2 regions of the Streptomyces sp. NPDC087310 genome follow, and region 2 is predicted to be linked to the other one. Evidence: riboswitches for the same ligand, from Rfam matches in the RefSeq annotation. Region 2 holds a riboswitch; the other holds the start of a gene.

Evidence for each region. A riboswitch is a leader RNA that binds a small molecule or an ion and turns the genes downstream of it on or off. The one in region 2 is predicted to bind cyclic di-AMP.
Region 1: it holds a riboswitch for cyclic di-AMP, as region 2 does, so the genes downstream of both, ACIO3P_RS10070 (M23 family metallopeptidase) here and ACIO3P_RS19765 (transglycosylase family protein) in region 2, are expected to answer to the same signal.

Annotation. Positions count from the first base shown of each region.
Region 1 is NZ_JBIUYF010000002.1:999,534-1,005,124, forward strand. It holds gene ACIO3P_RS10065 (GntR family transcriptional regulator) at 1-622, opposite strand, end outside; gene ACIO3P_RS10070 (M23 family metallopeptidase) at 819-1,613, opposite strand; cyclic di-AMP (ydaO/yuaA leader) riboswitch at 1,626-1,793, opposite strand; gene ACIO3P_RS10075 (pitrilysin family protein) at 1,979-3,361, opposite strand; gene ACIO3P_RS10080 (pitrilysin family protein) at 3,379-4,737, opposite strand; gene ACIO3P_RS10085 (DNA topoisomerase IV subunit A) at 4,964-5,591, shown strand, end outside.
Region 2 is NZ_JBIUYF010000005.1:111,394-116,984, reverse strand. It holds gene ACIO3P_RS19770 (transglycosylase family protein) at 1-721, shown strand, start outside; cyclic di-AMP (ydaO/yuaA leader) riboswitch at 1,602-1,774, shown strand; gene ACIO3P_RS19765 (transglycosylase family protein) at 1,783-2,526, shown strand; gene eno (phosphopyruvate hydratase) at 2,751-4,043, shown strand; gene ACIO3P_RS19755 (septum formation initiator family protein) at 4,174-4,647, shown strand; gene ACIO3P_RS19750 (DUF501 domain-containing protein) at 4,743-5,294, shown strand; gene ACIO3P_RS19745 (Ppx/GppA phosphatase family protein) at 5,291-5,591, shown strand, end outside.

The sequences.
Region 1 (5,591 bases), on a different contig from region 2:
GGCGGCGCAGCCGGTGCACCGCCATCGTGCGCTCCGCGTGCAGGGTGGTGAGCGCCCGCGCGCGTTCGCCGTCGCCGCGCGCCACCGCGTCCACGATCGCGCCGTGCTCCGCCCAGGACTCCACCGGGTGACTGGGCTGCTCGACCACGTACATCCAGGCGATCTTGTGGCGGAGCTGGGTGAGCAGCGAGGTGAGCGCGGGGCTTCCCGACGCCTGGGCGAGCGTCTCGTGGAACCAGGCGCCCAGCGAGCGCAGATCCTCGCCCTGGCCTCTACGGGCCCGTTCCTGGCCCAGTCTGACCAGGCCGCGCAGGACCTTGAGGTGGGCCTCCGTACGGCGCTGGGCGGCGCGCGCCGCGCCCAGCGGCTCCAGCAGCAGCCGTACCTCCAGCAGGTCGGCGGCCTCCTGCTCCGTGGGCTCGGCGACACAGGCGCCGACATGGCGGCGCGTGGTCACGAAGCCCTCCGACTCCAGCGTGCGCAGGGCTTCGCGTACCGGGACGCGGGAGACGCCGTAGCGCCGCGCGAGCTGCTCCTCGGTGAGCCGGCTGCCCCGCTCGAACAGTCCGGAGACGATGTCGTCGCGAATGGCCGTGCATACCGAGTGCGCGGGAATGCGCATGTCCGAACCTCCGCCTTAATCCGCGCGAAACGCTGCCGATTGACGCCTGTTCCGTGACTCTATTGCAATCAACGCGAATTTCCGATGGGTGCCCGGAATCCATGGATATCTTTTGGCCAGCGCGGGAGCACGGCGAAGGCCCCGGCGCGGAGCCGGGGCCTTCGGGGGAAGCGGTGCGCGGGTGGGGCGGGAGGTGTCAGACCGCCACGCCGTGCGCGCGGAGGTACGCGACCGGGTCCATGTCGGAGCCGTAGTCGGCGCTCGTCCTGGCCTCGAAGTGGAGGTGCGGCCCGGTGACGTTGCCGGTGGCGCCCGAGAGGCCGATCTGCTGGCCCGGGGTGACGCTCTGGCCGACCGAGACGCCGATCGAGGAGAGGTGGCCGTACTGGGTGTAGGTGCCGTCCGCCATCCTGAGGACGATGTTGTTGCCGTACGAGCCGCCCCAGCCGGCCTCGACCACGGTGCCCATGCCGACGGCCACGACCGAGGTGCCGGACGCGGCGCGGAAGTCGACGCCCGAGTGGCTGCCGGAGGACCAGAGGGAGCCGCCGGACTGGTAGCCGGTGGTGACGTACGAGCCGGCGACGGGAAGCTGGAAGGTGCCCAGCCGCTTGCGCTCCTCGGCGCGCGCGGCGCGCACCCGCTCCTCGCGCAGCTCCTTCGCGCGGGCCTCCGCCTTGCGCTCCGCCTCGGCCTTCGCGGCGGCGCGCGCCGTGGCCTCGGCCTTCAGCCGTTCGACCTTCTCGGCGGCGTGGCGCTGAGCCTCGGCCTGGTCGTCGACCGCGCCGGCGACGGCGTCGCCGATGGCGATGACCTGGGTCAGTCCGGTGTGCGTGGCGGCCTCGGTGGAGCTGTCGGCGGCGAGCGCCGGGGAGGCGAGGGAGCCGATGACGCCGGTCGCGGTCAGCGTCGCGAACCCGGCGGCGCTCGCGCCCTTGCAGGTGATGCGGTTCGGGGCGCGGTGCTTCCCGGTGGCACGGGTGAACGCCATGGAGTGGCTGGTCCTTTCCTTCCCTCTCGCCTACCGGGTTAGCTGACGGGTTCGGAGCAGGAAGGTCTCCTACGGACCCCTCCGCGCGGTGTGCCCGCGAAGGCCGTCCGATTCACCCCAGGGACGTGGGTCCCCGGCTCCCCAGGCTCGCGCCTGACGGGGACTCGGCGATGGCTGCCCGATGCCACTGATGCGGCGCAACGGCGAACAGCCGGACCGACGCTAAGCGGCTCGTCTTTCAATAACCAAACAGACAAGGTTTTTTGTAGCGCACACCACAGGGCAGACGGGCATCCTCCCCACCAAAGGGGACATAAAGCAGAACCCCGGCGACCTCGGTCGCCGGGGTTCCACGGAAAGACGAATCAGCCTGTGACAACCGTCACTTCACCGATTCCGAGAGCCTCGACCGGCTCCTTGATCTGCGCCGCGTCCCCGACCAGAACGGTGACGAGCCGGTCCACCGGGAAGGCGTTGACGGCGGCGGCCGTCGCCTCGACCGTGCCCGTCTCGGCCAGCCGCGCGTAGAGCCGCGCCTGGAAGTCGTCCGGGAGGTGCTGCTCGACCTGGTCGGCCAGCGTGGCGGCGACGGAGGCGGCCGTCTCGTACTTCAGCGGCGCGACCCCCACCAGGTTCTGCACGGCCACGTCGCGCTCGGCGTCCGTGAGCCCTTCGGCGGCGAGGGTGCGCAGCACCTTCCAGAGGTCGTCGAGCGCCGGTCCGGTGGACGCGGTGTCCACGGAGCCGCTGATGGCGAGCATCGCGGCGCCCGTCCCCCCGTCCGGGGAGGACGGCGCCGGGGAGCGCAGCACCTGGCCGAAGGCGCGTACGCCGTAGGTGTAGCCCTTCTCCTCACGCAGGACGCGGTCGAGCCGGGAGGTGAGCGTGCCGCCCAGGCAGTACGTGCCCAGCACCTGCGCGGGCCAGACGCGGTCGTGCCGGTCGGCGCCGATCCGGCCGATCAGAAGCTGGGTCTGGACGGCGCCGGGGCGGTCCACGATGACGACCCGGCCGGTGTCGTCGGCCGTGATGGCCGGTGCGGTCCTGGACGCGGCCGTGTCGCCCGTCCAGGCGCCGAGGGTGTCCGCGAGGATCGCGTCCAGGTCGACGCCCGCCAGGTCGCCGACGATCACCGCGGTGGCCGTGGCGGGGCGTACGTGCGCCTCGTAGAAGGCGCGGACGCCCGCGGCGTCGATGCGCTCCACGGTCTCCTCGGTGCCCTGGCGCGGTCGTGACATGCGCAGGGAGGCCGGGAACAGCTCCTTGGAGAGCTGCTTGGCGGCGCGGCGGCCCGGGTTGGCGGTCTCGTGCGGGATCTCGTCGAGCCGGTTCCGTACGAGCCGCTCGATCTCGCTGTCCGCGAAGGCGGGGGCGCGCAGCGCCTCGGCGAGCAGGCCGAGTGCCTTGAGCAGCCGGGAGACGGGGACCTCCAGGGAGACCCGCAGGCCCGGGTGGTCCGCGTGCGCGTCGAGGGTGGCGCCGCAGCGCTCCAGCTCGGCGGCGAACTCCTCGGCGCTGTGCTTGTCGGTGCCCTCGGAGAGCGCCCGCGCCATGATCGTGGCGATGCCGTCGAGCCCTTCCGGCTCGGCGTCCAGCGGGGCGTCGAGATTGATCTCGACGGCGACCACCTGCTGGCCGGGACGGTCGCAGCGCAGCACCGTCAGGCCGTTGCCGAGCGTGGAGCGCTCGGGGGCGGGGAAGGCCCAGGGCCTGGCCTCGCCGGCGGTCGGCTGCGGGTGGAACTCCATGGTCACGGCAGCGTCGGTCACTGGTCCGCCCCCTCGTGCTCGTCGGTCTCGTCGGCGTCCGCCGCGTCTTCGGGGGCGATCGGCTCGTACACCAGCACCGCCCGGTTGTCGGGGCGCAGCCGCGCCGCGGCGACGGCCCTGACCTCGTCCGCGGTGATGTCCAGGACGCGGTCGACGGCGGTCAGCGCGAGCTGCGGGTCGCCGAACAGGACGGCGAACCGGCACAGTTCGTCGGCGCGGCCGGCGACCGTGCCGAGCCGGTCCAGCCATTCGCGTTCGAGCTGGGCCTGGGCCCGCTCCATCTCCTCGGCGGTGGGGCCCTCGGCGGCGAACCTGGCCAGCTCCTCGTCGACGGCCGTCTCGATCGCCGGGACCTCGACCCCGCCGGACGTCTTCACGTCCAGCCAGCCGAGCGAGGGGGCGCCCGCGAGCCGCAGCAGCCCGAAGCCGGCGGCGACCGCGGTGCGGTCGCGGCGTACCAGCCGGTTGTGGAGGCGGGAGGACTCGCCGCCGCCGAGGACGGTGAGCGCCAGGTCGGCGGCGTCGCACTCGCGGGTGCCGTCGTGCGGCAGCCGGTAGGCGGCCATCAGCGCGCGGGCCGGGACCTCCTCGTGCACCTCCTCGCGGAGCTGCTCGCCGATGGTGTCGGGGAGGGTGCCGTCGCGCGGCGGCTGCTTGCCGTCGTGCGAGGGGATGGAGCCGAAGTACTTCTCGATCCAGGCGAGGGTGCGCTCGGGGTCGATGTCGCCGACGACGGAGAGCACCGCGTTGTTCGGCGCGTAGTTCGTACGGAAGAACGCGCGGGCGTCCTCCAGGGTGGCGGCGTCCAGGTCGGCCATCGAGCCGATCGGCGTGTGGTGGTACGGGTGGCCCTCGGGGTACGAGAGCGCGGTCAGTCGTTCGAAGGCCGTACCGTATGGCACATTGTCGTACCGCTGGCGGCGCTCGTTCTTGACGACGTCCCGCTGGTTCTCCATGGACTCCTCGTCGAGCGCGGCGAGCAAGGAGCCCATCCGGTCGGCTTCCAGCCAGAGCGCCAGTTCGAGCTGGTGGGTGGGCATGGTCTCGAAATAGTTGGTGCGTTCGAAACTGGTGGTGCCGTTGAGGGAGCCGCCGGCCCCCTGCACCAGCTCGAAGTGGCCGTTCCCCGACACCTGCGCCGAGCCCTGGAACATCAGGTGCTCGAAGAGGTGGGCAAGGCCGGTACGGCCCTTGACTTCGTGGCGTGAGCCGACGTCGTACCAGAGGCAGACCGCGGCGACCGGGGTCAGGTGGTCCTCGGAGAGCACCACGCGGAGGCCGTTGGCCAGGCGGTGCTCAGTCGCTGTCAGGCCGCCGGAACCGGCCTGCGCTGTGGCCGTGTGACCCATGGGCATGTACGTCCCTTCGATCGCGATATGGAGAAGTCCTGCCACTGTATGCAAGCGTGCCGACACCTGGCGAAGTTCCCGTAACAGGTCCGGGATCTGGCACCCTTCCGACACGCGCCCCTTCCCGTCCCAACGACGGGTCGAGGTCGGCGTTGTCAGTGGCGCGGTCCACAATGGTCCGCGTCAGTTCCAGAAGTTGCCGTACAGAACTTGTGAAGGAGCCGCAGCCGCGATGGCCCGCCGCAGCACCAAGACCCCGCCGCCGGAGGACTTCGAGGAGAAGATCCTCGACATCGACGTGGTCGATGAAATGCAGGGCTCCTTCCTTGAGTACGCGTACTCGGTGATCTACTCCCGGGCCCTGCCCGACGCCCGGGACGGCATGAAGCCGGTGCACCGCCGCATCGTGTACCAGATGAACGAGATGGGCCTGCGCCCCGACCGCGGTTACGTGAAGTGCGCCCGCGTCGTCGGCGAGGTGATGGGAAAGCTCCACCCGCACGGGGACGCGTCGATCTACGACGCCATGGTCCGCATGGCGCAGCCGTTCTCGATGCGGCTGCCGCTGGTGGACGGCCACGGCAACTTCGGCTCCCTCGGGAACGACGACCCGCCGGCCGCCATGCGGTACACCGAGGCCCGGATGGCCGACGCGACGTCGCTCATGACGGAGTCCATCGACGAGGACACCGTCGATTTCGAGCCGAACTACGACGGCCAGGAGCGCGAACCGGTCACACTTCCGGCCGCGTATCCCAATCTTCTGGTCAACGGGGCCACCGGTATCGCGGTCGGCATGGCGACGAACATGCCGCCGCACAACCTGGGCGAGGTCGTGGCGGCCGCCCGCCACCTCATCA
Region 2 (5,591 bases):
CTCCACCTGGGACCACGTCGCCGAGTGCGAGAGCGGCGGCGCCTGGAGTGCCGACCTCCGCAACGGGTACTACGGCGGGCTCCAGATGTCCCAGGAGACCTGGGACGAGTTCGGGGGCGCGGACTACGCCGCGCGCCCCGACCTGGCCAGCCGCTCGCAGCAGATAGCCGTGGCCGAGAAGGTGTTCGAGGCCCAGGGGGCGCAGGCGTGGTCCAGTTGCGCCGGTGTCTCCGGGCTGACCAAGGCGGTCGGCGGCGCCGTCTCCGGCGTCGTGGAGGGGGTGACGGGCGGCGGCGAGAGCACCGACCCGTCCGGAACCCCGTCGACCGACCCGTCCGGGAGCACGTCGCCGTCGGCTGACGGTACGACCGGCAAGGGCGAGAGCGCGGGGACGGAGCAGGACGGGGACGGGTACCCGGACGCCACCAGCCCGAGCCCCGGAGCCACCGGTTCCGCGACCGGCGAGGACGACGCCGACGGCAAGGGCGGCACGTCCAAGGGCAAGCACCGCGGCCAGGCGGCCGACGAGAGCGCCACGCCGGGCGGTACGACGGAGGAGCGCGGGGCGGACAGCCGCGCGTCCCGCGGGGCCGGAGGGACGCGTGACGCCGGCAAGCTCACGGAGGGCGTGGAGCGCGAGGTCGAGCGGGTCGTCACCGCGGTCGGCGGCCACCTCTCCCTGGCGACCGGCGGGCAGAAGGTCGTCGGCGGCTGGGTCTGAGTCACCCCGCGCCGGGGGGTCGGGCCGGCGGTTCTGTCCGACCGGGCCGGTGGCCCGACTGACCGGGGCCGGCGGCGCCCACTGACCGGGGCTGGCGGTCCTGTCCGACTGCGGTCGGCGGCCCTCGCTGACCGGAGCCGGTGGCCCGCACCGAGCGGAGCCGGTGGTTCCGACTGACCGGAGCTGACGGCCCCACCGGCCGGAGTCAGCGGTCCGACCGACCGGAGTCAGCGATTCCGGGGCCGAAGCCGAAGATTCCGGGGCCGGAGTTGAAGTTTCCGGCGACCGGATCCGAAGTTTCCGGCGACCGGATCCGAGGATTCCGGGACGGGAACGGGCGGTTCCGGGATCGGCGCGCACGGATTCCGGATCGGCGTGCACGGGTCCGGCGACCCGGAACGCACGGTTCCCGGATCGGCGTGCACGGATCCGGCGACCCGGAACGCACGGATCGCGGATCGGCGCGTACGGATCCGGGACCCGGACACCTACGGATCCGGCGACCCGGAACGTACGGATCCGGAGCGGGCGGGCGAGTGCCGTTGAACGGCGCCCCGTTGACGCCTCCTCGGCCGCGTCCGTCCTGGCCAGCGCCTCCGATCTCCGGCCGGAACGCGGTCAGTTAGCGACCGTATGTCCCCTTCTGTGCAAGTGAGACAAGGGTCTCTTCACCGCAACTCGGGCTCTGCGCCCCGGCCGTTGGGCGAATCCGGTTCCCACCTGCGGAAACGTATTGTCCGTCGGAGGAGGTAAGGGCGTTTTTTCCGGGATGTGCTTCTTTGAACAACCGGCAGGGCTGTGATTACGGTCTGAACCGCTCGCACCGCGGGCCTCGTCGACCGTCACGCCGAATCCTGCCGTCGGTCGGGGGGAGTAATCGTCGCTTCAAGCGCCGAAGGCAGGAGCGGGGGACCCATAGGTTCGTGCCGGGCCCGGCCGTCGAGAGACGGGCGGAGACCGGCTTGGGGTGAAGCCGCGTGTGAGAGCACGCGGCCGGGCAACTCATTGGCCCGAACCCGACAGCTCACCTCGTAGGCGTCGGTGAGGAGATGTGTTCCATGCTGCTGCGTTCCAGCAAGGCCAAGCACCGTCGCGCGTCCAAGGCCGTCCGCTACGCGACGCTCGCCGGGATCACCGGTGCCGCCGTCGCGGCCCCCCTGCTCGGTGCCACCGCCGCCTCCGCCGCCACCGCCTCCGAGTGGGACCAGGTCGCCCAGTGCGAGTCCGGCGGCAACTGGTCGATCAACACCGGCAACGGGTTCTACGGCGGTCTGCAGTTCACGCCCTCCACCTGGGCCGCTTACGGCGGTACCTCCTACGCCCAGCGCGCCGACCAGGCATCCAAGTCGCAGCAGATAGCCGTCGCCGAGAAGGTCCTCGCGGGTCAGGGCAAGGGCGCCTGGCCGAACTGCGGCGTGAACCTCTCCGGCGCCTCGTACGGCGGCGGATCGACCGGCTCCGGTTCCGGTTCCGACACCGGTTCCTCCAGCTCCAACAACTCCGGTAGCTCCAGCAACTCCGGTAGCTCCAGCAACTCCGGTACGCAGAAGTCCGCCCCGAGCCAGCAGGCGCAGCCGCAGCAGTCGAGCCGTGACGAGGCGCAGCCGGCCTCGCGTGGCCAGAGCCGTCCCGCGACGATCAAGAAGGGTGACGGCGAGTACAAGGTCAAGTCCGGCGACACCCTCTCCAAGATCGCGACCGCCCAGAAGGTCAAGGGCGGCTGGGAGAAGATCTTCGACCTGAACAAGGACATCGTCCCCGACGCGGACGTCATCTACCCGGGTCAGCAGCTCCACCTGAGCTGATCCGTCCTTCCCGGCCCGGCGCGTCACCCCCGTACGCGCCGGGCCGGGGCCTTTTCCGGGCACCGGGCACGGATAACGGGGCACCGGACCGGGCCTCATGTCGCCCGGGAGGGTCCACGGCGGCGTCTTAGGGGCGGGCACCGGCTGGCCGATGACCCGGAGCCGGTTAGGCTCATGTCGCAAGGCCAAGAGACCCTGCACCCACGCGTCACATCCAGAAGGAGATGCTCGTGCCGTCCATCGACGTCGTCGTAGCCCGGGAAATCCTCGACTCCCGAGGCAACCCCACGGTCGAGGTCGAGGTCGGCCTCGACGACGGCAGCACGGGTCGTGCTGCCGTCCCCTCCGGTGCCTCCACCGGTGCGTTCGAGGCCGTCGAACTCCGCGACGGAGACGCCAACCGTTACCTGGGCAAGGGTGTCGAGAAGGCCGTCCTCGCCGTCATCGAGCAGATCGGCCCGGAGCTGGTCGGGTACGACGCCACCGAGCAGCGCCTCATCGACCAGGCGATGATCGACCTGGACGCGACCGAGAACAAGGGCTCGCTGGGCGCCAACGCCATCCTCGGTGTCTCCCTCGCCGTCGCGCACGCCGCCTCCGAGGCGTCCGACCTCCCGCTCTTCCGCTACCTGGGCGGCCCGAACGCGCACCTGCTGCCCGTTCCGATGATGAACATCCTGAACGGTGGCTCGCACGCCGATTCGAATGTCGACATCCAGGAATTCATGATCGCCCCGATCGGCGCGGAGTCCTTCTCCGAGGCGCTGCGCTGGGGCGCCGAGGTCTACCACACGCTCAAGAAGGTCCTGAAGCAGAAGGGCCTCTCCACCGGCCTGGGCGACGAGGGCGGCTTCGCGCCCAACCTGGAGTCCAACCGCGCCGCGCTCGACCTCATCCTCGAAGCGGTCAAGGAGGCCGGTTACGTCCCCGGCCGTGACATCGCGCTCGCGCTCGACGTCGCCGCGTCCGAGTTCTACAAGGACGGCTCCTACGAGTTCGAGGGCAAGTCGCGCTCGGCCGCCGAGATGACCGAGTACTACGAGGAGCTGGTCGCCGCCTACCCGCTCGTCTCCATCGAGGACCCGCTCTTCGAGGACGACTGGGCCGGCTGGAAGGTCATCACCGACAAGCTGGGAGCCAAGGTCCAGATCGTCGGCGACGACCTCTTCGTCACCAACCCGGAGCGCCTCGCCCGGGGCATCGAGGAGGGCTCGGCCAACGCCCTGCTCGTCAAGGTCAACCAGATCGGCTCGCTGACCGAGACCCTGGACGCCGTCGAGCTGGCCCAGCGCAACGGCTTCAAGTGCATGATGTCCCACCGCTCCGGTGAGACCGAGGACGTCACGATCGCCGACCTCGCGGTGGCCGTGAACTGCGGTCAGATCAAGACCGGCGCCCCGGCCCGCTCGGACCGCGTCGCCAAGTACAACCAGCTTCTGCGCATCGAGGAGATCCTCGACGACGCGGCGGTGTACGCGGGCCGCAGCGCGTTCCCGCGCTTTCGCTCCGCGAACTAGTTGACCAGAGGGCGGGCGGCGCGCAACGCGTAGCCCGTCGCGGGCGGTGAACCGCCCGTCGTCCGTACGTCCCCGGCCGCGGTCCCGTACCGTGTCCGGGGACGTACGTACGTGACAGGGGAGGCGGGCCATGGCCGGGAACCGCGACCGGTTCTCCACCTCGACCAGACTGCGGCTGCTCGGCGAGCAGACCGCGGCCCGGGTCTACCGCTCGCAGAACCGCAGGCAGGACCGCCGGTCCCGGCTCACGGGACGGGCGGCCTTCCTCGCGCTGGTCGTCTGCACCCTGGTGGTGGCGCTCGCGTACCCGATGCGGGAGTACGTGTCGCAGCGGAACGAGATCGCCGACCAGGAGCGGCTGAGCCAGGAGGCCCAGCGGCAGGTGGAGGAGTTGCGCGACGAGAAGGCGCGGCTCCAGGACGACGCGTACATCGAGCGGCTGGCCCGCGAGCATCTGCACTACCTGCGGCCGGGGGAGACGGGTTTCACCGTCATCGACCCGGCGGAGGCGGAGGAGCGGCGCGCGGAACAGGGCGCGGCGGACCGGCCCTGGTACTCGAACGTCCTGGACGGCGTGGACGAGGCGGACCGCCCCGGCACCTAGCCCCCCACCCCTCCCCGCACGCAAGCACCGCATGACATGAATCCGCTGACATGAATCCGTTTGACATGAATCCGGAACGGCAGAACCAGGCAGGCATGAAGACGCCCCCTCCGCAGACCGTACGCACCGAGCCCACCGAGGCGGACGTCGCCGCTTTCAAGGAGCAGCTCGGCCGCCCGCCGCGCGGGCTGCGCGCCATCGCGCACCGCTGCCCCTGCGGACAGCCGGACGTGGTCGAGACCGCCCCGCGGCTCCCCGACGGCACGCCCTTCCCGACGACGTACTACCTGACCTGCCCGCGCGCGGCCTCGGCCATCGGCACGCTGGAGGCGAACGGTGTCATGAAGGAGATGACCGAGCGCCTCGCGACCGACCCCGAGCTGGCCGCCGCGTACCGCGCGGCGCACGAGGACTACCTCGCGCGGCGCGATGCCATCGAGGTGCTGGAGGGCTTCCCCAGCGCGGGCGGCATGCCGGACCGGGTGAAGTGCCTGCACGTCCTGGTCGGCCACTCGCTGGCGGCCGGCCCCGGGGTGAACCCGCTGGGTGATGAGGCGCTGGCGATGCTCCCGGAGTGGTGGGCGAAGGGCCCGTGCGTCACGCCGTGCGGTTCCGGTCCGTCCGACGCGGGGACGGGTACGGCATGACCAGGGTCGCGGCCGTCGACTGCGGTACGAACTCGATCCGCCTGCTCGTCGCGGACGTCCACCCGGAAACGGGCGAACTGGTCGATCTCGACCGGCGGATGACGGTCGTACGGCTCGGCCAGGGCGTCGACCGGACGGGCCGGCTCGCGCCGGAGGCGCTGGAGCGTACGTTCGCCGCCTGCCGGGAGTACGCGGCGGTCATCGCGGAGCACGGCGCCGAGCGGATCCGCTTCGTGGCCACGTCCGCCTCGCGCGACGCCGAGAACCGCGACGACTTCGTGCGCGGGGTGCTGGACA